DNA from 3 places in the Lysinibacillus sp. FW12 genome. Region 1 is predicted to be linked to each of the others. Evidence: a T-box and tRNA genes for the amino acid it is inferred to sense, from the RefSeq annotation. Region 1 holds a T-box; the other regions hold tRNA genes.
The links. A T-box is a leader RNA that pairs with one kind of tRNA and senses whether it is charged. The one in region 1 lies ahead of leuS (leucine--tRNA ligase), so its partner is inferred to be a tRNA-Leu.

Region 1 (10,005 bases):
CTGAGAAAGATAAGATTACTGAAACTCGACAAACTCGTAATTGGCTTCATCAACAAGAATTCACAGAGTTTCAGTTCAAAGAATGGGAAAATTGTTATCATAATTTATTTCATGAAGTAGAGCGTGAAGAGATTTTTATGTATATTCGAGATTTTATTAATAATGCGCTAAGAAGAATTGGTTATATAATTAAATAGGTTTATACCCTTCCATTTACTAGGTTACTTACTTAAATATTGTTACTTAAAAATAATATTGTAATTTTCAGAAAAGTGTAATACTATAATGACTTAAAGTAAGGTATTTTAAATTGGAGGGGTAAAATGGATGTAATTGTGGAGAAGTTAAATGGGATATTATGGGGACCATGGTTTATTTATGGTATCTTATTGATTGGGTTGTTTTTCTCAATCATTACAAGGTTCCTACAAGTAAGGCATATTAAAGATATGTTTGTTTTAATGTTTAAAGGGGAAAAATCGGATAAAGGAATTTCGTCTTTCCAAGCCATGTCGATAGCACTATCAGGACGTGTAGGTACAGGTAATATTGCCGGTACTGCGACAGCGATTGGAATGGGAGGACCCGGTGCTGTCTTTTGGATGTGGGCAATTGCTTTCATTGGTGCGGCAACCGCGTATGTAGAGTCAACATTAGCTCAAATCTATAAAGAAGAGAAAGATACTGAATATCGTGGTGGACCGGCCTTTTACATAGAAAAAGGAATGGGCCAAAAATGGTTTGCAGTTATTTTTGCAGTGGCTGCTTTGATTGCGATGTTAATCTTAATGCCTGGTGTACAGTCAAATGCTATTGCAGGTGCTGTTGAAAACGCTTTCGGTTTGGATACTTGGATCACAGGTCTTATTATTGTCGTTTTATTAGGCGCAATTATTATCGGGGGCGTTAAATCCATTGCAAATGCAGCTCAAATCATTGTACCGTTTATGGCATTAGCATACATCATTATGGCTATTATCATTATTGTTATGAATATCTCTGAAGTACCTTCAGTATTTGCATTAATTTTCTCAAGTGCCTTTGGTGCTCAAGAGATTTTTGGAGGTATTATTGGTTCTGCCATTGCTTGGGGTGTTAAACGTGGAATTTACTCCAATGAAGCTGGCCAAGGAACAGGGGCTCACCCTGCAGCAGCAGCCGAAGTATCGCATCCAGCTAAGCAAGGGATTGTTCAAGCAGCTTCTGTGTACATTGATACTTTATTAATTTGTTCTGCTACGGCATTTATGATTTTATTTACAGGGATGTACAATGTACAAGATGAAAAGGCAGCGGAAGGAACAGATCCATTTATCCATATTGGGGAATTTAATAATGGTGGATTAGCTGGCGATGAACAAATGACATTTGCAAAAAGTATTGAAGCGGGTGCTGCGTATACACAATATGCGGTTGATTCATCATTACCAGGCTTTGGTGCTCCATTTGTAGCTATTGCGTTATTCTTCTTTGCCTTTACAACAATTATGGCTTACTACTACATTGCTGAAACAAATGTCGCTTATTTATTTAGAGGTAACACAGAAAAGGTATTTATTTGGATAGCAAAAATTGCTATTTTAATTGCAGCATTCTATGGTACAGTTCGTACTTCTGGTCTAGCATGGGCAATGGGAGATGTGGGCCTTGGTCTCATGGTTTGGATTAACGTACTTGCCATTTTAATTATTATGAAGCCAGCAATTGTTGCATTAAAAGATTATGAGAAACAGAAAAAAGAAGGAAAAGACCCTGTCTTTGATCCTCGTAAACTAGGAATTAAAGGTGCAGATTTCTGGATTGACTATAATGAAAAACGAAAAAATAAATAGTTAAAGAGGAAGGCGATTAACTAGTTTCTATTAAACTAATTAATCGCCTTTTTTCTTGTACCTGATCGTATTAAATAGGATATTCTTTTATTTTCTCTAACGCAATAACAAATGGTGGATCATTCTGCTGATTGAGGAATTCATATTTTAAGACATGTACATATTTTTGTGGAAGCTTACTGACATAGTCAATAACACTATCTCGCTCTTCCTTTCCACCAGGATGACCATGATAAATGACTAGGACAATTAACCCTCCAATTTTCAAAAGCTTTAGCAAATCCTCGATAGCCTGTATTGTAGTAGTTGGTTGGGTAATAATATCATGGTTGCTACCAGGTAAATAGCCAAGATTAAAGATGGCTGCCGCTACTGGCTTGTGTACAAAGTTTGATACTTCCTCATGTCCTTTGTTTAATACAAGAGCGCGGTGCTCTAAACCGTGATCTAATAGACGATGGAGTGTAGCATCCACTGCCTCCTTTTGAACATCAAAGGCATATACTTGTCCTTTATCTCCGACTAGCTGTGCTAAAAAGAGGGTATCATGGCCATTTCCTGCCGTCGCATCAACCACCGTATCTCCCACTGCTATACTATCCTTTAATAGCCACTGGGCATACTGTAAAACACGTTGTAATTTCATTTTGTAACCTCAGCCTTATAAAACTTCCCTTGCCAACTGCCACGACGTTCAAGCTCGGCATCAATACCATTCAACACTTCCCATTTATTGACACTCCACATTGGCCCAATCATTAAATCAATCGGTCCATCGCCTGTAATGCGATGAATAACCATGTCAGGTGGTAAAATTTCTAATTGATCAGCTACTAGCTTTGTGTAAACATCCTGATCTAAAAATTCTAGCATCCCTTTTTCGTATTGCTTTACCATAGGTGTTCCTTTTAATAGGTGAAGTAAGTGGATTTTAATACCTTGGACATCTAGCTTTGCCACTTCTCGTGCGGTTTCCATCATCATGTCATAGTCCTCTAAAGGCAGGCCGTTAATAATATGTGAGCAAACACGTATCCCATGTTTGCGCAATTTTTCAACACCTTCTACATAGGTTGCATAATCATGGGCGCGGTTAATAAGATTGGCAGTTTTTTCATGAACAGTTTGAAGGCCAAGCTCAATCCATAAATACGTACGCTCATTTAATTCAGCTAAGTATTCTACGACATCATCTGGTAAACAGTCCGGACGTGTAGCAATGGACAAACCAACTACACCTTCTTGCGCTAAAGCAGCTTCAAACTTTTCCTTTAAAACTGGCAATGGGGCATGTGTATTAGTATAGGCTTGGAAGTAGGCCATGTATTTGCCGTCTTTCCATTTTTGATGCATTTTATCTCGAATTTCGGCGAATTGGACATCGATTGGATCGACCTTATTGCCTGCAAAATCGCCAGAGCCAGCAGCACTGCAAAATGTACAGCCACCAAAGGCTACTGTGCCGTCACGATTGGGGCAATCAAAGCCTGCGTCTAACGCTACTTTAAACACTTTATGACCAAATTGATCACGTAAATAGCGATTCCATGTATAGTATCTTTTCCCCTCAGAAGGAAAAGGAAAATTCATTTCTGTCATTTATTTCACTCCTCTAACTCTTTATTTTATCATGTGCTTTTCGTTCCGTCATGGGAGAAGGGCTTAATCATACATAGAAGTTTTAAATTGTAACGAAAAAGAGAAGATGGAATATCATTCCTAAGTAAAATATTGTGGAAGACTTGTAAAAAGGGTAAAATTATTTTCCTTGTACTTTTAAGTGTTTCAGCATAAACTAGCTATTTAGAGAAGCGAAATAATGGAGGTCATCATATGCCAAAACGTGTTTGGTTTTTAATAATTGGAATGCTTGTTAACACAACAGGCAACTCTTTTTTATGGCCTTTAAATGCCATTTATATGCATGATTATTTAGGAAAAACGCTTGCGATGGCTGGCTTTGTCTTAATGCTCAATTCTGCTGCTGGGGTACTTGGTAACCTACTAGGAGGTTACTTATTTGATAGAATTGGTGGCTATAAGGCTATAATGTTTGGCATTCTGTTAACGATTGCTTCACTAATTGGTTTAACGATTTGGCACGGTTGGCCACATTATGTGTGGTTTTTAACAATACTCGGCTTTAGTGGGGGCATCGTTTTTCCAAGTATGTTTGCATTAGCTGGTGCTGCATGGCCAGAGGGCGGACGAAAAGCCTTTAATGCCATCTATTTGGCACAGAATGTTGGAGTTGCTGTAGGACCTGCACTTGCAGGTATAGTGGCAGATTATCAATTTGACTATGTTTTTAAAGTAAATTTAGGGATGTATATTTTATTCTTTTTCATTGCGCTATTTACATTTAAGCGTTTAGAGGTAGGGAGTATTGCACCGAAGAGTGTCGTTAGTGAAAGTAAACGAATTGTTAACAAGGCACCATTCTATGCTTTGTTAATTATTAGTGCGTCCTCCGTTTTATGTTGGCTAGCATATTCTCAATGGAGTGCAACGATTTCGTCTTATACCCAAGATTTAGGCTTGGGGTTAAAACAATACAGCTTACTTTGGACAATAAATGGTCTACTTATTGTTTTGGGGCAACCTCTTATTGCGCCTCTTGTAAAACGGTGGGAGCATCATTTAAAACGTCAGTTAGTGTTTGGTGTAACGCTTATTGCCATTTCTTTTGGAATTATTGCCTTTGCAAGTGATTTTAAAATGTTCGGTGCAGCGATGCTTGTTTTAACATTTGGCGAAATGTTTTATACCCCCGCATTGCCAACCATTGCGAATCAACTTGCACCAAAAGGACGACAAGGGTTTTATCAGGGCATAATTAATAGTGCTGCGACTGGGGGACGGATGATTGGGCCATTATTCGGCGGGATAATGGTGGATCAGTTTGGGATGATCCCTCTAGTGTTAACCTTAGTGGTCATTGTGCTGTTGGCTATTATCCCATGTTTAACTTACGATTATCCTTTAAAAAAGAACAATATAGTTGTAGATTAATAATCTAACAAAATAAAAAGAGAGCAAAATCGAGTGTGTATAACACTAGGTTTTGCTCTTTTTTATAGGAGATATTGAAAAATATTGTCAACAGGCTTACAATTATATATATTCAAATATTTGAATATGTAGTGATATGGAGGTTTTTTTATGGAAGAGGGCTTACAACAGTTTAAGGCGGATTTTTTTAAAGCATTAGCACATCCGTTACGTATTAGAATACTTGAACTCCTTGTAGATGGTCAGAAAAGTGTCAACGAGATTCAAGATTGTTTAGAAAAAGAGGGCTCGGCAGTTTCACAGCAATTAAGTGTTTTACGTGCTAAAAATATTGTTTATGGGGTGAAAGAAGGTAAAAAAGTTTACTATTCTTTAAGTGATCCAATGATTGGTGAATTACTCGGAGTGGCAAAGGATATTTTTAATAACCATTTAGTTAATACCATTTCAAGATTAGAAGAAATGACGAGCAATGAAGGTGACGAAGACAATAAGTAAATCAATGATGTTTAAAAATTATGCTTTGCTTATTATTTTGAAGGGAAGATTTATCTATGAAGTCACTGTTTACAGGACGCTTTGAAGGGTATTCAGTTCATCATGTAAAGAAGGATGTAATGTCTGGAATTATTGTTGGGATTGTCGCCATTCCACTCGCCATGTCCTTTGCCATTGCATCTGGTGTGAAACCTGAGTATGGTATTTATACCGCTTGTATTGCTGGTATCCTTATTTCGCTTTTTGGTGGATCTAAATATCAAATTGGTGGGCCCACCGGAGCGTTTGTGCCGGTATTATTAGGAATTGTCCTTACTTATGGCTATGAAGATTTATTACTTGCCGGTTTAATGGCAGGGGTTCTGCTTTGCTTAATGGGTATTTTTAAGCTGGGGTCTTTAATTAAGTTTATTCCTCGCCCTGTAACAGTTGGTTTTACTGCAGGTATAGCTGTTCTTATTTTTACAGGTCAAATTGCCAATTTTTTAGGGCTAACCAATATGGAAAGACATGAATATTTTATGGACAATATACAAGAAATCGTTAAGCAGCTAGGTACGACGAATGTTTATAGTATCTTTACGGCAATCCTTTGTTTACTAACGATTATCATCACACCAAAACTTTTTCCAAAAGTTCCTGGTGCATTAGTTGGAATTGTTGTTTCAACTCTTGTGGCAACGTTCTTCTTTTCAGGACAAGTTGCCACTATTGCAACAGCCTATGGTCAAATTCCTAATTCATTACCTCATTTTGCTTTTCCTCCTATTACGTTGGAACGCTTACAACAGCTTATTGGTCCAGCGTTTGTCATTGCAATGCTAGGAGGCATAGAATCTCTGCTATCTGCTGTCGTTGCAGACGGGATGACAAATAGTAAGCATAACAGCAACCGGGAACTTATTGGGCAAGGGATTGCCAATATCGTGACGCCATTGTTTGGAGGTATACCTGCCACGGGTGCGATTGCACGTACAGCGACCAATATTAAAACAGGCGCAGTTTCTCCTATGTCAGGTATCATCCATGGTGTGTTTGTCTTAGTCACATTATTGTTATTAGCTCCATATGCGTCACACATACCGTTAGCAAGTATGGCTCCTGTGTTAATGGTAGTAGCTTGGAATATGAGTGAACGACACCATTTTTCGCATATTGTGAAGTTAAAATCTGGAGATTCACTTGTATTATTGATTACCTTTTTATTAACTGTCTTTACTAGTCTTACATTAGCAGTCGAAGTAGGGCTAGTCTTGGCTGTGCTTTTATTTGCGAAACGGATGAGTGAAAAGCTTGTTGTCACAAAAGTATTACCCGATCATTCCCTCAAAGGGGAGAAGGTGCAGGCACATGTCGTTCACAAGCAGCATGATTGTCCGCAAATTAGCATGTATACAATTGAAGGTCCACTGTTTTTTGGTGCAGCACAAATGTTTGAACAAACGATTGAAAGCGCGTTACATCAGAAATCAAAAGTTTTGATTTTACGAATGGGGAAAGTGCCCTTTATGGATTCAACTGGTGAAGCATATTTTAGCAATATCATGGATAACTTTATAGCGCAAGGTGGTACTATTTTGTTAACTGGTGTGCAAGGTGATTTAAAGGTAGCCCTGCAGCACAATGGAATCTACGATAAAATAGGCGCGCAACATTTTTATCAGCACACAGGAGAAGCAATTACAAAAGCTATTAGCTATTTGGATGTAAATCAATGCATTGGATGTCAGCATTTTGCTTTTCATGAATGTAAGGATTTATCTAAAACTAAGGAAAAAAAGGAATTAATTGTTCAGTAATGGGTAACCTGTAAACAAAGGCTTGTGCTTTTCAATACTTTCCATTAGAATAAATGCAATATCATGTAAAGACTGTGATGAGGAATAGTAGATTTGTGGTTCTTTTTAGAGAGCTAGCGGTTGGTGAAAGCTAGTAAGAAAGCAAGTTGAACTCGCCTTCTGAGTCTGCCCGCGTGAAATATCGTGTGTCGTTTCTTCCGCGTTAAGGAAGCTTGAGCCGAGTGTAATCACTAATCTGGGTGGTACCGCGGGAGTACAAATTCTCTCGTCCCTTCTTTAAGAATGGGGCGAGTTTTTTTATTTTTTAAATATTTTGTCAATTCTGATGAAGAGCAACATGATCCATCGAAGGAGGAAAAAGAATGAGTTTTAATCATCAACAAATTGAAAAAAAGTGGCAGCAATATTGGGCTGATAATAAAACATTTAAAACTGAAAATGAAACAGCGAAGCCTAAATTTTATGCCCTAGATATGTTCCCATATCCATCTGGTGCTGGACTTCATGTAGGCCATCCAGAAGGATATACAGCTACAGATATCCTTTCACGCTTTAAACGTATGCAAGGCTACAATGTATTACACCCAATGGGCTGGGATGCATTTGGTTTACCAGCTGAGCAATATGCACTTGATACTGGTAATGATCCAGCTGAGTTTACCGCAAAAAATATTGCGACATTCAAGCGTCAAATCCAAGAGCTAGGCTTTAGCTATGATTGGGATCGCGAAATTAACACAACGGACCCTAACTATTATAAATGGACACAATGGATTTTTATCCAACTTTATAAAAAAGGTTTAGCTTATGTCGATGAAGTGGCTGTGAACTGGTGTCCAGCACTTGGTACTGTATTGGCGAATGAAGAGGTAATTGATGGGAAATCAGAACGTGGAGGGCATCCAGTAGAACGTCGACCAATGAAACAATGGATGCTAAAAATTACGGCATATGCAGACCGTTTAATTGATGACTTAGAGGAAGTAGATTGGCCAGAGTCTATTAAAGATATGCAACGTAACTGGATTGGTCGTTCAGAAGGGGCAGAAGTAACATTTGATATTGATGGTACAGATCAAAACTTCACGGTATTTACAACACGTCCTGATACATTATTTGGTGCTACATACTGTGTGCTTGCACCTGAACATAAATTAGTAGAACAGATTACTACTGCTGAACAACGCCAAGCTGTCGAGGATTATTTAGAAAAGGTCAAAATGAAATCTGACCTTGAGCGTACAGATTTAGCGAAAGAGAAAACAGGTGTATTTACAGGAGCCTATGCAGTGAATCCGATTAACGGTAAAAAAGTTCCGATTTGGATTGCTGATTATGTACTAGTGTCTTACGGTACAGGTGCTATTATGGCGGTTCCAGCCCATGATGAACGAGACTATGAATTTGCAACAGCGTTCGGCTTAGACATTGTTCCTGTCCTTGAAGGCGGAGACATCAGCAAAGAAGCATTTACTGGTGATGGTCCACATATTAACTCGGACTTCCTAAATGGTTTAAACAAAGTAGATGGCATCGCGAAAGCAATCGAATGGTTAGAGCAAAAAGGCGTAGGGGAGAAGAAAATCTCTTATCGTCTACGTGACTGGTTATTCTCTCGTCAACGTTACTGGGGTGAACCGATTCCAATGATTCATTGGGAAGATGGCACGATCACACCTGTTCCAGAAGAGGAACTACCATTAATGCTTCCGAAAACAGATAATATCCGTCCATCGGGTACTGGTGAATCACCATTGGCAAATATTGCAGAATGGGTGAATGTTGTAGATCCAGAGACAGGCAAAAAAGGCCGTCGTGAAACAAATACAATGCCACAGTGGGCAGGCTCTAGCTGGTACTTCTTACGCTATATCGATCCTACAAATACAGAAGCGATTGCTGATCCAGAATTACTAAAACGCTGGTTACCAGTTGATATTTATATTGGTGGGGCTGAGCATGCTGTACTACATTTACTATACGCTCGCTTCTGGCATAAAGTGTTATATGATTTAGGTGTTGTTCATACGAAAGAGCCGTTCCAAAAATTATTTAACCAAGGTATGATTCTTGGTGAAGGTAATGAAAAAATGTCTAAATCTAAAGGGAATGTTGTAAACCCAGATGAAATCATCGATTCGCATGGGGCAGATACATTACGTTTATATGAAATGTTTATGGGACCACTTGAGGCTTCTGTTGCATGGTCTACAAATGGCTTAGACGGCGCACGACGCTTCTTAGACCGTATCTGGCGTCTATTTGTCAATGAAGAGGATGGAACAATCTCTGCTAAAATTCAAGTATCTAACGATCAAACACTTGAAAAAGCTTATCACCAAACAGTGAAAAAAGTGACAGAGGATTATGAAGGCATCCGCTTTAATACAGCTATTTCACAAATGATGGTATTTATCAACGATTGCTATAAAGTTGATGTGATCCCAACAGCCTATGCGGAAGGTTTTGTTAAAATGCTAGCACCAATCGCTCCACATATTGCTGAAGAATTATGGCAGCTATTAGGTAATGAAGGAACAATTTCTTATGCGCAATGGCCAACGTATGATGAAGCTAAGCTTGTGGATGATGAAGTAGAAGTAGCAGTGCAAGTTGCGGGTAAAGTACGTGCTAAAATCGTCGTAGCAAAAGATGCTTCAAAAGAGGACATCGAAAAAGTGGCATTGGCTGATGAAAAAGTACAAGAATATATGGCAGGAAAGAGCTTAGTAAAAGTCATCGTTATTCCAGGCAAACTTGTCAATATTGTCGTTAAATAAAGAGACATAAATTAAAATGTGCATTACTAAAACATAGTTATCAATACCTAAATAAAAAAATAAATCAAAGGACAAAACATATTT
Region 2 (10,005 bases), 620 kb from region 1:
GAGTAGACTATTTTTTTGCATTTTTAGTAAAGTGTAATGGTAAAATGAAAAGAAAAAGGGTAGTGATGATGTGGAACAAAAACAAATGTTACAGCTCATTGCAAAAGATGTAGCGGTCAAACCAGGGCAAGTAGATGCTGTTATAAAATTATTAGAAGAGGGAAACACGGTACCATTTATTGCGCGTTATCGTAAAGAAGTAACAGGATCTCTCGATGAAGTGCAGATTAAAGCTGTAGAGGATCGTTATCACTACATACAGCAACTTGAACAACGGAAAGAGGAGGTTATCCGTTTAATTCAGGAACAGGATAAACTTACGCCCGAATTAGAAAAGGCGATTCTTTCAGCAACAGTCTTACAGCGCGTGGAGGATTTATACAGACCGTATAAGCAAAAACGACGTACAAAGGCAACTGTTGCGAAAGAAAAAGGCTTAGAACCACTGGCAGACCTTCTATTAGCATTTAGTAATGATACATTAGAGCAATTAGCTGTTGATTTTGTAGATAATGAACAAGTTGCCAATACAGAGGAAGCTCTAATGGGAGCTCGAGATATTTTAGCAGAACGTTTTGCTGATGATGCTGCAATTCGTGAGAAAATCCGTGCGTACTCATGGAAAGATGGAGTCCTTGTAACAACTGTAAAAAATGCTGAAATCGATGAAAAAAATGTTTTTGAAATGTATTACGAGTACGAAGAGCCTGTTAGTCGTATCGTTCCACACCGTATTTTAGCCATCAACAGAGGAGAGAAAGAAGAAGTTTTAAAGGTTTCAATCCATGTACCAGTGGATCGAGTGTTAATGATTATGTGGAAGGAATGGATACCTGCCACTGGTTCATCTCCTGCTATTGCAGAAGTTAAACTAGCTATAGAAGATTCATACAAGCGTTTAATTCAGCCTTCTATTGAAAGGGAATTACGAAATGAGCTTACAGAAAAAGCGGAGGCTCAAGCTATTCACATCTTCTCTGAAAATTTACGAAATTTATTACTGCAACCACCAATGAAAGGGAAATATGTATTGGGAGTTGACCCGGCTTACCGCACAGGCTGTAAGCTAGCGGTTGTAGATGAAACTGGGAAAATGCTAGAGGTAACAGCTATTTATCCACATCCCCCTAAGCCCGATGTGGCAAAATCTAAAGCTACGGTGAAAGGTATTTTAGCTAAGTATCCAATAAGTATAATTGCAATCGGTAACGGAACAGCATCCAGAGAAACGGAACAATTTATTGCGGACGTATTAAGTGAAATTACGACCGATGTGGCTTATGTTATTGTCAATGAAGCGGGAGCGTCTGTCTACTCGGCGTCTGATATTGCACGTGCAGAATTTCCTGATTTACAGGTTGAGCAACGCAGTGCTGTTTCCATTGCACGCCGTTTGCAGGATCCTTTATCAGAGTTGGTGAAAATTGAACCAAAAGCAGTAGGGGTAGGTCAATATCAACACGATGTTTCTCAAAAAAAATTAAATGAATCGCTAACATTTATAGTAGAAACAGCTGTTAACCAAGTGGGGGTTGATGTTAACACAGCTTCCTCATCACTCTTACAATATGTTTCTGGTTTATCGAAAACAGTTGCTGAGAATATCGTGAAGATGCGAGAGGAAAATGGTCAATTTACTACACGAGCACAATTAAAGAAGATTCCAAGGCTTGGTGCTAAAACTTATGAACAAGCTATTGGATTCTTGCGTGTTCCTGAAGCAAAAAATCCATTTGATGCGACGGGAATTCACCCTGAGAGCTACAAACTTGCTGAGCAAATTTTAGCTGAGGCACAAATAGATAAAAAAGAGCTCGGAACATCCAAGGCAGAAGCAGCAATTGCAGCTTTAGATATTGACAAGTTAAGTGAAGTTCTTGGCATAGGCGTTGTGACCATTCAAGATATCGTGGATACTTTAATGAAACCAAGCCGAGACCCCCGTGACGCCTTCCCACAACCATTGCTGAAAACCGATGTGTTGAAAATGGAAGATTTAAAAATAGGGATGGAGCTCCAGGGGACAGTTCGAAATGTAGTAGATTTCGGTGCATTTGTTGATATTGGAGTGAAACAAGACGGACTTGTGCATATTTCTAAACTACAAACTAAGCGCATTAAACATCCATTAGAAGTTGTAGCTTTAGGTGATATTGTCACTGTTTGGGTTGAACAAATAGACGTAAATAAAGGGCGTATTTCTTTAACAATGCTTCCGCCTAAAAATCAAACATTAGAATAAGTAATAAATTTTTACCACACTGTCTATACTACGCAGTGTGGTATTCTTGTTGTTAGAGGTGATCATTATGAACAATGAGGAATTACAACAGCTTGTTCGTCGCTTATCCTTGGAAAGTTTTCAAAAGCCATTTCAACATCAAGCCTACTTTAACGCTAGATTACGTTCAACAGGAGGGCGGTATCTTTTACAATCCCATAATATAGAAATTAATCCTAAAGCCTTTGAGCTATATGGCGTTAAGGAAATTGAAGGTATAGTCCTGCATGAACTATGTCATTATCATTTACATATAGAAGGTAAAGGGTATCAACATCGAGATCAAGACTTTCGGGCATTATTAAAAAAAGTAAATGCACCTCGATTTTGCTCAGTTTTACAACCTCCTAAAGCATCAACTACCAAATATAGTCGTCGTTATACTTATACTTGTGTCAATTGCCAACAATTATATGTTCGAAAAATAAAAATGAATGTTGAAAAGTATTGTTGTAGCAAGTGTTTGGGGAGATTAAAACTATTAGAGTAAAAAAATAAAAAAACAGTTGACGTTTTATTAAGTTGTCCCTATAATAGTAAAAGTCGACAAGATAACGACGACAACATTACATGATTATTCCGAAGTAGCTCAGTTGGTAGTAGCACCTGACTGTTAATCAGGTTGTCGCAGGTTCGAGTCCTGCCTTCGGAGCCATGGCCCCTTGGTCAAGTGGTTAAGACACCGCCCTTTCACGGCGGTAACACGGGTTCGAATCCCGTAGGGGTCATTTTCTTTATATTATATTTTAAATTACAATAATTTGGTCCCGTGGTGTAGCGGTTAACATGCCTGCCTGTCACGCAGGAGATCGCCGGTTCGATCCCGGTCGGGACCGCCACTTATTGGGGTATAGCCAAGCGGTAAGGCAACGGATTTTGATTCCGTCATGCCTAGGTTCGAATCCTAGTACCCCAGCCATTCATTTCTTAATATGAGCCATTAGCTCAGTTGGTAGAGCATCTGACTTTTAATCAGAGGGTCGAAGGTTCGAGTCCTTCATGGCTCATCTTATTTTAAGAAAAAAGGTTGACTTTTTTGGTTATCGTAGTATAATGAGAAAGTTACTAATCGAATGCGGTCGTGGCGGAACGGCAGACGCGCTAGGTTGAGGGCCTAGTGGGGGCAACCCCGTGGAGGTTCAAGTCCTCTCGGCCGCACCAAGTCATTTAATTTTATATGCGCCCGTAGCTCAATTGGATAGAGCGTCTGACTACGGATCAGAAGGTTGTGGGTTCGACTCCTGCCGGGCGCGCCAATTTTAAACAATAAATACGCGGGTGTAGTTTAATGGTAAAACCTCAGCCTTCCAAGCTGATGTCGTGAGTTCGATTCTCATCACCCGCTCCAAAAAAGTGTTGACAACCAAATGGTTGTGTGATAACATAAAGAAGTTGTCTGAAAGACGACGTTATGAACCTTGAAAACTGAACAAGCAAAACGTAATCAATAAAGTTTTAAGTAACTAGTTTCGGCTAGTGAACAAAACAAAATTTTGGACATCAAAATTGATGCCAGCAAAACAATTTGAGCTAATCAAATTTCTTTTATGGAGAGTTTGATCCTGGCTCAGGACGAACGCTGGCGGCGTGCCTAATACATGCAAGTCGAGCGAACAGAGAAGGAGCTTGCTCCTTTGACGTTAGCGGCGGACGGGTGAGTAACACGTGGGCAACCTACCTTATAGTTTGGGATAACTCCGGGAAACCGGGGCTAATACCGAATAATCTGTTCCACCTCATGGTGGAACACTGAAAGACGGTTTCGGCTGTCGCTATAAGATGGGCCCGCGGCGCATTAGCTAGTTGGTGAGGTAACGGCTCACCAAGGCGACGATGCGTAGCCGACCTGAGAGGGTGATCGGCCACACTGGGACTGAGACACGGCCCAGACTCCTACGGGAGGCAGCAGTAGGGAATCTTCCACAATGGGCGAAAGCCTGATGGAGCAACGCCGCGTGAGTGAAGAAGGTTTTCGGATCGTAAAACTCTGTTGTAAGGGAAGAACAAGTACAGTAGTAACTGGCTGTACCTTGACGGTACCTTATTAGAAAGCCACGGCTAACTACGTGCCAGCAGCCGCGGTAATACGTAGGTGGCAAGCGTTGTCCGGAATTATTGGGCGTAAAGCGCGCGCAGGCGGTCCTTTAAGTCTGATGTGAAAGCCCACGGCTCAACCGTGGAGGGTCATTGGAAACTGGGGGACTTGAGTGCAGAAGAGGAAAGTGGAATTCCAAGTGTAGCGGTGAAATGCGTAGAGATTTGGAGGAACACCAGTGGCGAAGGCGACTTTCTGGTCTGTAACTGACGCTGAGGCGCGAAAGCGTGGGGAGCAAACAGGATTAGATACCCTGGTAGTCCACGCCGTAAACGATGAGTGCTAAGTGTTAGGGGGTTTCCGCCCCTTAGTGCTGCAGCTAACGCATTAAGCACTCCGCCTGGGGAGTACGGTCGCAAGACTGAAACTCAAAGGAATTGACGGGGGCCCGCACAAGCGGTGGAGCATGTGGTTTAATTCGAAGCAACGCGAAGAACCTTACCAGGTCTTGACATCCCGTTGACCACTGTAGAGATATAGTTTCCCCTTCGGGGCAACGGTGACAGGTGGTGCATGGTTGTCGTCAGCTCGTGTCGTGAGATGTTGGGTTAAGTCCCGCAACGAGCGCAACCCTTGATCTTAGTTGCCATCATTTAGTTGGGCACTCTAAGGTGACTGCCGGTGACAAACCGGAGGAAGGTGGGGATGACGTCAAATCATCATGCCCCTTATGACCTGGGCTACACACGTGCTACAATGGACGATACAAACGGTTGCCAACTCGCGAGAGGGAGCTAATCCGATAAAGTCGTTCTCAGTTCGGATTGTAGGCTGCAACTCGCCTACATGAAGCCGGAATCGCTAGTAATCGCGGATCAGCATGCCGCGGTGAATACGTTCCCGGGCCTTGTACACACCGCCCGTCACACCACGAGAGTTTGTAACACCCGAAGTCGGTGAGGTAACCTTTTGGAGCCAGCCGCCGAAGGTGGGATAGATGATTGGGGTGAAGTCGTAACAAGGTAGCCGTATCGGAAGGTGCGGCTGGATCACCTCCTTTCTAAGGATTATTTCGGAATACAAACCTAGGGTTTGTAAGATTACGTTTTGCGTTCAGTTTTGAAGGTTCATTCTTCCGAATGAAATACTTCAAAACTTGTTCTTTGAAAACTGGATAAAACGACATTGAAATTGTAACAAACACATTTATTTTTTAAGTTTTTTTATAGGCTTAATAACATTAGTAAGGTTTCAAGACACAAGCAGTTCTAGGAAGCAATCGAGTAAATGAAGGAGCGTACTTCAGTACGGGACTGATTGAACGAGTGAAGCTGACAACGAAATGCGATGTGTATTGAAAGCTGTAGGTTAAGTTATTAAGGGCGCACGGCGAATGCCTTGGCACTAGGAGCCGAAGAAGGACGGCACTAACACCGATATGCTTCGGGGAGCTGTAAGTGAGCTTTGATCCGGAGATTTCCGAATGGGGGAACCCACTACGTTTAATCGCGTAGTATCTTGACGTGAATACATAGCGTCTTGAAGGCAGACCCAGGGAACTGAAACATCTAAGTACCTGGAGGAAGAGAAAGAAAAATCGATTCCCTGAGTAGCGGCGAGCGAAACGGGAAGAGCCCAAACCAAGAGGCTTGCCTCTTGGGGTTGTAGGACACTCTATACGGAGTTACAAAAGAGCGAGTTAGATGAAGCGACTTGGAAAGGTCCGCCAGAGCAGGTAAAAGCCCTGTAGTCGAAAGTTCGTTCTCTCCTGAGTGGATCCTGAGTACGGCGGAACACGTGAAATTCCGTCGGAATCCGGGAGGACCATCTCCCAAGGCTAAATACTACCTAGTGACCGATAGTGAACCAGTACCGTGAGGGAAAGGTGAAAAGCACCCCGGAAGGGGAGTGAAAGAGATCCTGAAACCGTGTGCCTACAAGTAGTTAGAGCCCGTTAATGGGTGATAGCGTGCCTTTTGTAGAATGAACCGGCGAGTTACGATTACGTGCAAGGTTAAGCTTTAGAAGGCGGAGCCGCAGCGAAAGCGAGTCTGAATAGGGCGAAATAGTACGTGGTCGTAGACCCGAAACCAGGTGATCTACCCATGTCCAGGGTGAAGGTAAGGTAACACTTACTGGAGGCCCGAACCCACGCACGTTGAAAAGTGCGGGGATGAGGTGTGGGTAGCGGAGAAATTCCAATCGAACTTGGAGATAGCTGGTTCTCTCCGAAATAGCTTTAGGGCTAGCCTCGTGATGAGAATACTGGAGGTAGAGCACTGTTTGGACTAGGGGGCCATCCCGGTTTACCGAATTCAGACAAACTCCGAATGCCAGATATTTATACACGGGAGTCAGACTGCGAGTGATAAGATCCGTAGTCAAAAGGGAAACAGCCCAGACCACCAGCTAAGGTCCCAAAGTAATCGTTAAGTGGAAAAGGATGTGGCGTTGCACAGACAACCAGGATGTTGGCTTAGAAGCAGCCATCATTTAAAGAGTGCGTAATAGCTCACTGGTCGAGTGACGCTGCGCCGAAAATGTATCGGGGCTAAACGATTCACCGAAGCTGTGGATTGACATCTACGATGTCAGTGGTAGGAGAGCGTTCTAAGTGCGTTGAAGTCAGACCGGAAGGACTGGTGGAGCGCTTAGAAGTGAGAATGCCGGTATGAGTAGCGAAAGACGGGTGAGAATCCCGTCCACCGTATGACTAAGGTTTCCTGAGGAAGGCTCGTCCGCTCAGGGTTAGTCGGGACCTAAGCCGAGGCCGACAGGCGTAGGCGATGGACAACAGGTTGATATTCCTGTACCACCTCCTCACCGTTTGAGAAATGGGGGGACGCAGTAGGATAGGGTAAGCGCGCTGTTGGTTATGCGCGTCCAAGCAGTAAGGCGTGTGTGTAGGCAAATCCGCACACTGTAACGTTGAGCTGTGATGGCGAGTCCGTATGGACGAAGTTCCTGATTTCACACTGCCAAGAAAAGCCTCTATCGAGGTGAGAGGTGCCCGTACCGCAAACCGACACAGGTAGTCGAGGAGAGAATCCTAAGGTGTGCGAGAGAACTCTCGTTAAGGAACTCGGCAAAATGACCCCGTAACTTCGGGAGAAGGGGTGCTCTTGAGCGTGCAAGCGCATGAGAGCCGCAGTGAATAGGCCCAGGCGACTGTTTAGCAAAAACACAGGTCTCTGCAAAACCGTAAGGTGACGTATAGGGGCTGACGCCTGCCCGGTGCTGGAAGGTTAAGAGGAGTGGTTAGCGCAAGCGAAGCTGCGAATTGAAGCCCCAGTAAACGGCGGCCGTAACTATAACGGTCCTAAGGTAGCGAAATTCCTTGTCGGGTAAGTTCCGACCCGCACGAAAGGCGTAACGATCTGGGCACTGTCTCAACGAGAGACTCGGTGAAATTATAGTACCTGTGAAGATGCAGGTTACCCGCGACAGGACGGAAAGACCCCGTGGAGCTTTACTGTAGCCTGATATTGAATTTTGGTACAACTTGTACAGGATAGGTAGGAGCCAGAGATCTCGGAGCGCCAGCTTCGAAGGAGGCGTCGGTGGGATACTACCCTGGTTGTATTGAAATTCTAACCCATGCCCCTTAGCGGGACAGGAGACAGTGTCAGGCGGACAGTTTGACTGGGGCGGTCGCCTCCTAAAAGGTAACGGAGGCGCCCAAAGGTTCCCTCAGAATGGTTGGAAATCATTCGTAGAGTGTAAAGGCACAAGGGAGCTTGACTGCGAGACCTACAAGTCGAGCAGGGTCGAAAGACGGGCTTAGTGATCCGGTGGTTCCGCATGGAAGGGCCATCGCTCAACGGATAAAAGCTACCCCGGGGATAACAGGCTTATCTCCCCCAAGAGTCCACATCGACGGGGAGGTTTGGCACCTCGATGTCGGCTCATCGCATCCTGGGGCTGTAGTCGGTCCCAAGGGTTGGGCTGTTCGCCCATTAAAGCGGTACGCGAGCTGGGTTCAGAACGTCGTGAGACAGTTCGGTCCCTATCCGTCGTGGGCGTAGGAAATTTGAGAGGAGCTGTCCTTAGTACGAGAGGACCGGGATGGACACACCGCTGGTGTACCAGTTGTCTTGCCAAAGGCATCGCTGGGTAGCTATGTGTGGACGGGATAAGTGCTGAAAGCATCTAAGCATGAAGCCCCCCTCAAGATGAGATTTCCCATTACGCAAGTAAGTAAGATCCCTCAAAGACGATGAGGTAGATAGGTTCGAGGTGGAAGTGTGGTGACACATGGAGCTGACGAATACTAATCGATCGAGGACTTAACCAAATTGTTTGAAGCATTCAATGCACCGTTTATCCAGTTTTGAAAGAACAATACTTTCAACAATAAAAATGAGAGCTTCAAGACACAAGTAGAACAAGGAAGCAACCGAGTGATTGAGGGAGCGTACTTCTGTACGTGACTGATTGAGCGAGAGCAGCTGACGCAGTAATACGCCGTGTATTGAAGGTCGAATATAGTCTAGTGATGATGGCAAAGAGGTCACACCCGTTCCCATACCGAACACGGAAGTTAAGCTCTTTAGCGCCGATGGTAGTTGGGGGCTTCCCCCTGTGAGAGTAGGACGTCGCTAGGCAAGAAAGCAGTCAGCTGTGAGCTGGCTGTTTTTTTATTTAAAAAATCAAAGAATAATTACATTTGTAATTATTCTTTGATGTTATTGTTTATTTATAAAATAATGAGTTCCTTTGGAGAGTGGGTAAGTACTTCCACACCGTCTTTCTTAATGATAACGTCATCCTCGATACGTACGCCGCCTATATTTGGTATATAAATACCTGGTTCAACTGTTAATACCATATTCTCTTCTAGAATATCTTCACAGACCGTAGACATAAATATATTTTCATGGATATCTAATCCTATACCATGTCCTGCACCATGTCCATAATTATGACCATAACCTTTTGCTGTAATATAGTCACGAGTATAGCTATCTGCCTCTCGTCCTGTAATACCTGCTCTCATTTTGGAAAGGGCATGTTGGAGAGAGTCATAAACGATTTGGTATACTTCCTTTAAGTGGTCTGATGGCTCCCCAATTGCAATCGTTCTAGTCATATCCGAACGATAGCCTTGAAAATAAGCGCCAAAATCCATTATCAGCATATCACCTTGCTCAACTACTTTAGAGGACGCTACACCATGCGGTAATGCTGAACGATAACCTGAAGCGATAATCATGTCAAAGGCTGCCCCAGTGGCACCATTTTTTCGCATATGAGATTCTAATGCATGGGCAATATCAAGTTCAGAAATGCCTGGTTCAATGATAGTTAAAATATATTTAAATGCCTCATCCGAAATCCATGCTGCTTTTTTTATTATTTCAATTTCTTCGGGTGTTTTAATCTTTCGTAAATCTTCTACAATAGTAGACAATGGCTTCAATGTGGCTGTCAATTTATTATTCATTAATTGATAACTATGATATGTAACATGATGTTGCTCAAAACCTGCTGTTTTAATTGAATCCTGTTCAAAAATTTCCTGAATGGTTTCATATAAACGGTTGCGATCAATTTCTAGAACCTCAAAAGCTTTACATTGATCCTTTGCCTGTTGTGTATAGCGGAAGTCTACTAATAAGAGAGCGCGAGTGTTTGTTACGATAACTGTTCCTGCACTGCCTGTAAACCCTGTTAAATAACGGCGATTCTG
Region 3 (10,005 bases), 1.2 Mb from region 1:
AACAAAATTTTGGACATCAAAATTGATGCCAGCAAAACAATTTGAGCTAATCAAATTTCTTTTTATGGAGAGTTTGATCCTGGCTCAGGACGAACGCTGGCGGCGTGCCTAATACATGCAAGTCGAGCGAACAGAGAAGGAGCTTGCTCCTTTGACGTTAGCGGCGGACGGGTGAGTAACACGTGGGCAACCTACCTTATAGTTTGGGATAACTCCGGGAAACCGGGGCTAATACCGAATAATCTGTTCCACCTCATGGTGGAACACTGAAAGACGGCATCTCGCTGTCGCTATAAGATGGGCCCGCGGCGCATTAGCTAGTTGGTGAGGTAACGGCTCACCAAGGCGACGATGCGTAGCCGACCTGAGAGGGTGATCGGCCACACTGGGACTGAGACACGGCCCAGACTCCTACGGGAGGCAGCAGTAGGGAATCTTCCACAATGGGCGAAAGCCTGATGGAGCAACGCCGCGTGAGTGAAGAAGGTTTTCGGATCGTAAAACTCTGTTGTAAGGGAAGAACAAGTACAGTAGTAACTGGCTGTACCTTGACGGTACCTTATTAGAAAGCCACGGCTAACTACGTGCCAGCAGCCGCGGTAATACGTAGGTGGCAAGCGTTGTCCGGAATTATTGGGCGTAAAGCGCGCGCAGGCGGTCCTTTAAGTCTGATGTGAAAGCCCACGGCTCAACCGTGGAGGGTCATTGGAAACTGGGGGACTTGAGTGCAGAAGAGGAAAGTGGAATTCCAAGTGTAGCGGTGAAATGCGTAGAGATTTGGAGGAACACCAGTGGCGAAGGCGACTTTCTGGTCTGTAACTGACGCTGAGGCGCGAAAGCGTGGGGAGCAAACAGGATTAGATACCCTGGTAGTCCACGCCGTAAACGATGAGTGCTAAGTGTTAGGGGGTTTCCGCCCCTTAGTGCTGCAGCTAACGCATTAAGCACTCCGCCTGGGGAGTACGGTCGCAAGACTGAAACTCAAAGGAATTGACGGGGGCCCGCACAAGCGGTGGAGCATGTGGTTTAATTCGAAGCAACGCGAAGAACCTTACCAGGTCTTGACATCCCGTTGACCACTGTAGAGATATAGTTTCCCCTTCGGGGGCAACGGTGACAGGTGGTGCATGGTTGTCGTCAGCTCGTGTCGTGAGATGTTGGGTTAAGTCCCGCAACGAGCGCAACCCTTGATCTTAGTTGCCATCATTTAGTTGGGCACTCTAAGGTGACTGCCGGTGACAAACCGGAGGAAGGTGGGGATGACGTCAAATCATCATGCCCCTTATGACCTGGGCTACACACGTGCTACAATGGACGATACAAACGGTTGCCAACTCGCGAGAGGGAGCTAATCCGATAAAGTCGTTCTCAGTTCGGATTGTAGGCTGCAACTCGCCTACATGAAGCCGGAATCGCTAGTAATCGCGGATCAGCATGCCGCGGTGAATACGTTCCCGGGCCTTGTACACACCGCCCGTCACACCACGAGAGTTTGTAACACCCGAAGTCGGTGAGGTAACCTTTTGGAGCCAGCCGCCGAAGGTGGGATAGATGATTGGGGTGAAGTCGTAACAAGGTAGCCGTATCGGAAGGTGCGGCTGGATCACCTCCTTTCTAAGGATTATTTCGGAATACAAACCTTGGGTTTGTAAGATTACGTTTTGCGTTCAGTTTTGAAGGTTCATTCTTCCGAATGAAATACTTCAAAACTTGTTCTTTGAAAACTGGATAAAACGACATTGAAATTGTAACAAACACATTTATTTTTTAAGTTTTTTATAGGCTTAATAACTTGGTTAAGTTATTAAGGGCGCACGGCGAATGCCTTGGCACTAGGAGCCGAAGAAGGACGGCACTAACACCGATATGCTTCGGGGAGCTGTAAGTGAGCTTTGATCCGGAGATTTCCGAATGGGGGAACCCACTACGTTTAATCGCGTAGTATCTTGACGTGAATACATAGCGTCTTGAAGGCAGACCCAGGGAACTGAAACATCTAAGTACCTGGAGGAAGAGAAAGAAAAATCGATTCCCTGAGTAGCGGCGAGCGAAACGGGAAGAGCCCAAACCAAGAGGCTTGCCTCTTGGGGTTGTAGGACACTCTATACGGAGTTACAAAAGAGCGAGTTAGATGAAGCGACTTGGAAAGGTCCGCCAGAGCAGGTAAAAGCCCTGTAGTCGAAAGTTCGTTCTCTCCTGAGTGGATCCTGAGTACGGCGGAACACGTGAAATTCCGTCGGAATCCGGGAGGACCATCTCCCAAGGCTAAATACTACCTAGTGACCGATAGTGAACCAGTACCGTGAGGGAAAGGTGAAAAGCACCCCGGAAGGGGAGTGAAAGAGATCCTGAAACCGTGTGCCTACAAGTAGTTAGAGCCCGTTAATGGGTGATAGCGTGCCTTTTGTAGAATGAACCGGCGAGTTACGATTACGTGCAAGGTTAAGCTTTAGAAGGCGGAGCCGCAGCGAAAGCGAGTCTGAATAGGGCGAAATAGTACGTGGTCGTAGACCCGAAACCAGGTGATCTACCCATGTCCAGGGTGAAGGTAAGGTAACACTTACTGGAGGCCCGAACCCACGCACGTTGAAAAGTGCGGGGATGAGGTGTGGGTAGCGGAGAAATTCCAATCGAACTTGGAGATAGCTGGTTCTCTCCGAAATAGCTTTAGGGCTAGCCTCGTGATGAGAATACTGGAGGTAGAGCACTGTTTGGACTAGGGGGCCATCCCGGTTTACCGAATTCAGACAAACTCCGAATGCCAGATATTTATACACGGGAGTCAGACTGCGAGTGATAAGATCCGTAGTCAAAAGGGAAACAGCCCAGACCACCAGCTAAGGTCCCAAAGTAATCGTTAAGTGGAAAAGGATGTGGCGTTGCACAGACAACCAGGATGTTGGCTTAGAAGCAGCCATCATTTAAAGAGTGCGTAATAGCTCACTGGTCGAGTGACGCTGCGCCGAAAATGTATCGGGGCTAAACGATTCACCGAAGCTGTGGATTGACATCTACGATGTCAGTGGTAGGAGAGCGTTCTAAGTGCGTTGAAGTCAGACCGGAAGGACTGGTGGAGCGCTTAGAAGTGAGAATGCCGGTATGAGTAGCGAAAGACGGGTGAGAATCCCGTCCACCGTATGACTAAGGTTTCCTGAGGAAGGCTCGTCCGCTCAGGGTTAGTCGGGACCTAAGCCGAGGCCGACAGGCGTAGGCGATGGACAACAGGTTGATATTCCTGTACCACCTCCTCACCGTTTGAGAAATGGGGGGACGCAGTAGGATAGGGTAAGCGCGCTGTTGGTTATGCGCGTCCAAGCAGTAAGGCGTGTGTGTAGGCAAATCCGCACACTGTAACGTTGAGCTGTGATGGCGAGTCCGTATGGACGAAGTTCCTGATTTCACACTGCCAAGAAAAGCCTCTATCGAGGTGAGAGGTGCCCGTACCGCAAACCGACACAGGTAGTCGAGGAGAGAATCCTAAGGTGTGCGAGAGAACTCTCGTTAAGGAACTCGGCAAAATGACCCCGTAACTTCGGGAGAAGGGGTGCTCTTGAGCGTGCAAGCGCATGAGAGCCGCAGTGAATAGGCCCAGGCGACTGTTTAGCAAAAACACAGGTCTCTGCAAAACCGTAAGGTGACGTATAGGGGCTGACGCCTGCCCGGTGCTGGAAGGTTAAGAGGAGTGGTTAGCGCAAGCGAAGCTGCGAATTGAAGCCCCAGTAAACGGCGGCCGTAACTATAACGGTCCTAAGGTAGCGAAATTCCTTGTCGGGTAAGTTCCGACCCGCACGAAAGGCGTAACGATCTGGGCACTGTCTCAACGAGAGACTCGGTGAAATTATAGTACCTGTGAAGATGCAGGTTACCCGCGACAGGACGGAAAGACCCCGTGGAGCTTTACTGTAGCCTGATATTGAATTTTGGTACAACTTGTACAGGATAGGTAGGAGCCAGAGATCTCGGAGCGCCAGCTTCGAAGGAGGCGTCGGTGGGATACTACCCTGGTTGTATTGAAATTCTAACCCATGCCCCTTAGCGGGGCAGGAGACAGTGTCAGGCGGACAGTTTGACTGGGGCGGTCGCCTCCTAAAAGGTAACGGAGGCGCCCAAAGGTTCCCTCAGAATGGTTGGAAATCATTCGTAGAGTGTAAAGGCACAAGGGAGCTTGACTGCGAGACCTACAAGTCGAGCAGGGTCGAAAGACGGGCTTAGTGATCCGGTGGTTCCGCATGGAAGGGCCATCGCTCAACGGATAAAAGCTACCCCGGGGATAACAGGCTTATCTCCCCCAAGAGTCCACATCGACGGGGAGGTTTGGCACCTCGATGTCGGCTCATCGCATCCTGGGGCTGTAGTCGGTCCCAAGGGTTGGGCTGTTCGCCCATTAAAGCGGTACGCGAGCTGGGTTCAGAACGTCGTGAGACAGTTCGGTCCCTATCCGTCGTGGGCGTAGGAAATTTGAGAGGAGCTGTCCTTAGTACGAGAGGACCGGGATGGACACACCGCTGGTGTACCAGTTGTCTTGCCAAAGGCATCGCTGGGTAGCTATGTGTGGACGGGATAAGTGCTGAAAGCATCTAAGCATGAAGCCCCCCTCAAGATGAGATTTCCCATTACGCAAGTAAGTAAGATCCCTCAAAGACGATGAGGTAGATAGGTTCGAGGTGGAAGTGTGGTGACACATGGAGCTGACGAATACTAATCGATCGAGGACTTAACCAAATTGTTTGAAGCAGTCAATGCACCGTTTATCCAGTTTTGAAAGAACAAGAAAGTTTTAAAAAAAGCTTGTATTTATAACGAAATATGTTATAATAAATCTTGTCTTTTAAAAAGTCTAGTGATGATGGCAAAGAGGTCACACCCGTTCCCATACCGAACACGGAAGTTAAGCTCTTTAGCGCCGATGGTAGTTGGGGGCTTCCCCCTGCGAGAGTAGGACGTCGCTAGGCATAATACCCAGGAGGATTAGCTCAGCTGGGAGAGCACCTGCCTTACAAGCAGGGGGTCGGCGGTTCGAGCCCGTCATCCTCCACCATATGCCGGTTTAGCTCAGCAGGTAGAGCAACTGACTTGTAATCAGTAGGTCGTGGGTTCGATTCCTATAGCCGGCACCATTTTTTCGAGCCATTAGCTCAGTTGGTAGAGCATCTGACTTTTAATCAGAGGGTCGAAGGTTCGAGTCCTTCATGGCTCACCATTTTGAAATAATAATAAGCGGGTGTGGCGGAATTGGCAGACGCACTAGACTTAGGATCTAGCGCCGCAAGGCGTGGGGGTTCGACTCCCTTCACCCGCACCATTATTTTCATTGCCAGATAAAAAAACTTATGCACATGCGGAAGTAGTTCAGTGGTAGAACACCACCTTGCCAAGGTGGGGGTCGCGAGTTCGAACCTCGTCTTCCGCTCCAAATGTGCCGGGGTGGCGGAACTGGCAGACGCACAGGACTTAAAATCCTGCGGTAGGTGACTACCGTACCGGTTCGATTCCGGTCCTCGGCACCATTATTATGCGCCCGTAGCTCAATTGGATAGAGCGTCTGACTACGGATCAGAAGGTTATGGGTTCGACTCCTGTCGGGCGCGCCAAAAGAACGAACGGGAAGTAGCTCAGCTTGGTAGAGCACTTGGTTTGGGACCAAGGGGTCGCAGGTTCGAATCCTGTCTTCCCGACCATTTCCTAAATTTATGGGGCCTTAGCTCAGCTGGGAGAGCGCCTGCCTTGCACGCAGGAGGTCAGCGGTTCGATCCCGCTAGGCTCCACCAATTCAATTAAATGAACCTTGAAAACTGAACAAGCAAAACGTAATCAATAAAGTTTTAAGTAACTAGTTTCGGCTAGTGAACGAAACAAAATTTTGGACATCAAAATTGATGCCAGCAAAACAATTTGAGCTAATCAAATTTCTTTTATGGAGAGTTTGATCCTGGCTCAGGACGAACGCTGGCGGCGTGCCTAATACATGCAAGTCGAGCGAACAGAGAAGGAGCTTGCTCCTTTGACGTTAGCGGCGGACGGGTGAGTAACACGTGGGCAACCTACCTTATAGTTTGGGATAACTCCGGGAAACCGGGGCTAATACCGAATAATCTGTTCCACCTCATGGTGGAACACTGAAAGACGGTTTCGGCTGTCGCTATAAGATGGGCCCGCGGCGCATTAGCTAGTTGGTGAGGTAACGGCTCACCAAGGCGACGATGCGTAGCCGACCTGAGAGGGTGATCGGCCACACTGGGACTGAGACACGGCCCAGACTCCTACGGGAGGCAGCAGTAGGGAATCTTCCACAATGGGCGAAAGCCTGATGGAGCAACGCCGCGTGAGTGAAGAAGGTTTTCGGATCGTAAAACTCTGTTGTAAGGGAAGAACAAGTACAGTAGTAACTGGCTGTACCTTGACGGTACCTTATTAGAAAGCCACGGCTAACTACGTGCCAGCAGCCGCGGTAATACGTAGGTGGCAAGCGTTGTCCGGAATTATTGGGCGTAAAGCGCGCGCAGGCGGTCCTTTAAGTCTGATGTGAAAGCCCACGGCTCAACCGTGGAGGGTCATTGGAAACTGGGGGACTTGAGTGCAGAAGAGGAAAGTGGAATTCCAAGTGTAGCGGTGAAATGCGTAGAGATTTGGAGGAACACCAGTGGCGAAGGCGACTTTCTGGTCTGTAACTGACGCTGAGGCGCGAAAGCGTGGGGAGCAAACAGGATTAGATACCCTGGTAGTCCACGCCGTAAACGATGAGTGCTAAGTGTTAGGGGGTTTCCGCCCCTTAGTGCTGCAGCTAACGCATTAAGCACTCCGCCTGGGGAGTACGGTCGCAAGACTGAAACTCAAAGGAATTGACGGGGGCCCGCACAAGCGGTGGAGCATGTGGTTTAATTCGAAGCAACGCGAAGAACCTTACCAGGTCTTGACATCCCGTTGACCACTGTAGAGATATAGTTTCCCCTTCGGGGGCAACGGTGACAGGTGGTGCATGGTTGTCGTCAGCTCGTGTCGTGAGATGTTGGGTTAAGTCCCGCAACGAGCGCAACCCTTGATCTTAGTTGCCATCATTTAGTTGGGCACTCTAAGGTGACTGCCGGTGACAAACCGGAGGAAGGTGGGGATGACGTCAAATCATCATGCCCCTTATGACCTGGGCTACACACGTGCTACAATGGACGATACAAACGGTTGCCAACTCGCGAGAGGGAGCTAATCCGATAAAGTCGTTCTCAGTTCGGATTGTAGGCTGCAACTCGCCTACATGAAGCCGGAATCGCTAGTAATCGCGGATCAGCATGCCGCGGTGAATACGTTCCCGGGCCTTGTACACACCGCCCGTCACACCACGAGAGTTTGTAACACCCGAAGTCGGTGAGGTAACCTTTTGGAGCCAGCCGCCGAAGGTGGGATAGATGATTGGGGTGAAGTCGTAACAAGGTAGCCGTATCGGAAGGTGCGGCTGGATCACCTCCTTTCTAAGGATTATTTCGGAATACAAACCTTGGGTTTGTAAGATTACGTTTTGCGTTCAGTTTTGAAGGTTTATGAAATATTATAAAACTTCCAAGAGGGCCTATAGCTCAGCTGGTTAGAGCGCACGCCTGATAAGCGTGAGGTCGATGGTTCGAGTCCATTTAGGCCCACCATATATACCTCTTGGGGCCTTAGCTCAGCTGGGAGAGCGCCTGCCTTGCACGCAGGAGGTCAGCGGTTCGATCCCGCTAGGCTCCACCAATTTTGTTCTTTGAAAACTGGATAAAACGACATTGAAATTGTAACAAACACATTTATTTTTTAAGTTTTTTATAGGCTTAATAACTTGGTTAAGTTATTAAGGGCGCACGGCGAATGCCTTGGCACTAGGAGCCGAAGAAGGACGGCACTAACACCGATATGCTTCGGGGAGCTGTAAGTGAGCTTTGATCCGGAGATTTCCGAATGGGGGAACCCACTACGTTTAATCGCGTAGTATCTTGACGTGAATACATAGCGTCTTGAAGGCAGACCCAGGGAACTGAAACATCTAAGTACCTGGAGGAAGAGAAAGAAAAATCGATTCCCTGAGTAGCGGCGAGCGAAACGGGAAGAGCCCAAACCAAGAGGCTTGCCTCTTGGGGTTGTAGGACACTCTATACGGAGTTACAAAAGAGCGAGTTAGATGAAGCGACTTGGAAAGGTCCGCCAGAGCAGGTAAAAGCCCTGTAGTCGAAAGTTCGTTCTCTCCTGAGTGGATCCTGAGTACGGCGGAACACGTGAAATTCCGTCGGAATCCGGGAGGACCATCTCCCAAGGCTAAATACTACCTAGTGACCGATAGTGAACCAGTACCGTGAGGGAAAGGTGAAAAGCACCCCGGAAGGGGAGTGAAAGAGATCCTGAAACCGTGTGCCTACAAGTAGTTAGAGCCCGTTAATGGGTGATAGCGTGCCTTTTGTAGAATGAACCGGCGAGTTACGATTACGTGCAAGGTTAAGCTTTAGAAGGCGGAGCCGCAGCGAAAGCGAGTCTGAATAGGGCGAAATAGTACGTGGTCGTAGACCCGAAACCAGGTGATCTACCCATGTCCAGGGTGAAGGTAAGGTAACACTTACTGGAGGCCCGAACCCACGCACGTTGAAAAGTGCGGGGATGAGGTGTGGGTAGCGGAGAAATTCCAATCGAACTTGGAGATAGCTGGTTCTCTCCGAAATAGCTTTAGGGCTAGCCTCGTGATGAGAATACTGGAGGTAGAGCACTGTTTGGACTAGGGGGCCATCCCGGTTTACCGAATTCAGACAAACTCCGAATGCCAGATATTTATACACGGGAGTCAGACTGCGAGTGATAAGATCCGTAGTCAAAAGGGAAACAGCCCAGACCACCAGCTAAGGTCCCAAAGTAATCGTTAAGTGGAAAAGGATGTGGCGTTGCACAGACAACCAGGATGTTGGCTTAGAAGCAGCCATCATTTAAAGAGTGCGTAATAGCTCACTGGTCGAGTGACGCTGCGCCGAAAATGTATCGGGGCTAAACGATTCACCGAAGCTGTGGATTGACATCTACGATGTCAGTGGTAGGAGAGCGTTCTAAGTGCGTTGAAGTCAGACCGGAAGGACTGGTGGAGCGCTTAGAAGTGAGAATGCCGGTATGAGTAGCGAAAGACGGGTGAGAATCCCGTCCACCGTATGACTAAGGTTTCCTGAGGAAGGCTCGTCCGCTCAGGGTTAGTCGGGACCTAAGCCGAGGCCGACAGGCGTAGGCGATGGACAACAGGTTGATATTCCTGTACCACCTCCTCACCGTTTGAGAAATGGGGGGACGCAGTAGGATAGGGTAAGCGCGCTGTTGGTTATGCGCGTCCAAGCAGTAAGGCGTGTGTGTAGGCAAATCCGCACACTGTAACGTTGAGCTGTGATGGCGAGTCCGTATGGACGAAGTTCCTGATTTCACACTGCCAAGAAAAGCCTCTATCGAGGTGAGAGGTGCCCGTACCGCAAACCGACACAGGTAGTCGAGGAGAGAATCCTAAGGTGTGCGAGAGAACTCTCGTTAAGGAACTCGGCAAAATGACCCCGTAACTTCGGGAGAAGGGGTGCTCTTGAGCGTGCAAGCGCATGAGAGCCGCAGTGAATAGGCCCAGGCGACTGTTTAGCAAAAACACAGGTCTCTGCAAAACCGTAAGGTGACGTATAGGGGCTGACGCCTGCCCGGTGCTGGAAGGTTAAGAGGAGTGGTTAGCGCAAGCGAAGCTGCGAATTGAAGCCCCAGTAAACGGCGGCCGTAACTATAACGGTCCTAAGGTAGCGAAATTCCTTGTCGGGTAAGTTCCGACCCGCACGAAAGGCGTAACGATCTGGGCACTGTCTCAACGAGAGACTCGGTGAAATTATAGTACCTGTGAAGATGCAGGTTACCCGCGACAGGACGGAAAGACCCCGTGGAGCTTTACTGTAGCCTGATATTGAATTTTGGTACAACTTGTACAGGATAGGTAGGAGCCAGAGATCTCGGAGCGCCAGCTTCGAAGGAGGCGTCGGT

Region 2: it has a tRNA-Leu gene. The T-box ahead of leuS (leucine--tRNA ligase) is inferred to sense a tRNA for this amino acid. The anticodon was not compared.
Region 3: it has a tRNA-Leu gene. The T-box ahead of leuS (leucine--tRNA ligase) is inferred to sense a tRNA for this amino acid. The anticodon was not compared.

The regions. Positions count from the first base shown of each region.
Region 1 covers NZ_CP139094.1:1,208,600-1,218,604, forward strand. The annotation lists gene SJW71_RS06255 (alpha/beta hydrolase) at 1-197, shown strand, start outside; gene SJW71_RS06260 (alanine/glycine:cation symporter family protein) at 324-1,832, shown strand; gene SJW71_RS06265 (tRNA (mnm(5)s(2)U34)-methyltransferase) at 1,903-2,478, opposite strand; gene SJW71_RS06270 (TIGR01212 family radical SAM protein) at 2,475-3,431, opposite strand; gene SJW71_RS06275 (MDR family MFS transporter) at 3,666-4,844, shown strand; gene SJW71_RS06280 (ArsR/SmtB family transcription factor) at 4,995-5,342, shown strand; gene SJW71_RS06285 (SulP family inorganic anion transporter) at 5,399-7,141, shown strand; T-box leader at 7,207-7,417, shown strand; gene leuS (leucine--tRNA ligase) at 7,504-9,921, shown strand.
Region 2 covers NZ_CP139094.1:587,331-597,335, forward strand. The annotation lists gene SJW71_RS03085 (Tex family protein) at 71-2,242, shown strand; gene SJW71_RS03090 (SprT family protein) at 2,310-2,771, shown strand; tRNA gene SJW71_RS03095 (tRNA-Asn) at 2,860-2,936, shown strand; tRNA gene SJW71_RS03100 (tRNA-Glu) at 2,938-3,009, shown strand; tRNA gene SJW71_RS03105 (tRNA-Asp) at 3,045-3,120, shown strand; tRNA gene SJW71_RS03110 (tRNA-Gln) at 3,126-3,200, shown strand; tRNA gene SJW71_RS03115 (tRNA-Lys) at 3,216-3,288, shown strand; tRNA gene SJW71_RS03120 (tRNA-Leu) at 3,357-3,442, shown strand; tRNA gene SJW71_RS03125 (tRNA-Arg) at 3,461-3,537, shown strand; tRNA gene SJW71_RS03130 (tRNA-Gly) at 3,556-3,629, shown strand; rRNA gene SJW71_RS03135 (16S ribosomal RNA) at 3,826-5,376, shown strand; rRNA gene SJW71_RS03140 (23S ribosomal RNA) at 5,683-8,610, shown strand; rRNA gene rrf (5S ribosomal RNA) at 8,805-8,920, shown strand; gene SJW71_RS03150 (M24 family metallopeptidase) at 9,013-10,005, opposite strand, start outside.
Region 3 covers NZ_CP139094.1:1,030-11,034, reverse strand. The annotation lists rRNA gene SJW71_RS00085 (16S ribosomal RNA) at 62-1,614, shown strand; rRNA gene SJW71_RS00080 (23S ribosomal RNA) at 1,795-4,722, shown strand; rRNA gene rrf (5S ribosomal RNA) at 4,837-4,952, shown strand; tRNA gene SJW71_RS00070 (tRNA-Val) at 4,963-5,038, shown strand; tRNA gene SJW71_RS00065 (tRNA-Thr) at 5,042-5,117, shown strand; tRNA gene SJW71_RS00060 (tRNA-Lys) at 5,125-5,200, shown strand; tRNA gene SJW71_RS00055 (tRNA-Leu) at 5,218-5,302, shown strand; tRNA gene SJW71_RS00050 (tRNA-Gly) at 5,339-5,413, shown strand; tRNA gene SJW71_RS00045 (tRNA-Leu) at 5,419-5,507, shown strand; tRNA gene SJW71_RS00040 (tRNA-Arg) at 5,515-5,591, shown strand; tRNA gene SJW71_RS00035 (tRNA-Pro) at 5,602-5,678, shown strand; tRNA gene SJW71_RS00030 (tRNA-Ala) at 5,693-5,768, shown strand; rRNA gene SJW71_RS00025 (16S ribosomal RNA) at 5,912-7,463, shown strand; tRNA gene SJW71_RS00020 (tRNA-Ile) at 7,558-7,634, shown strand; tRNA gene SJW71_RS00015 (tRNA-Ala) at 7,647-7,722, shown strand; rRNA gene SJW71_RS00010 (23S ribosomal RNA) at 7,810-10,005, shown strand, end outside.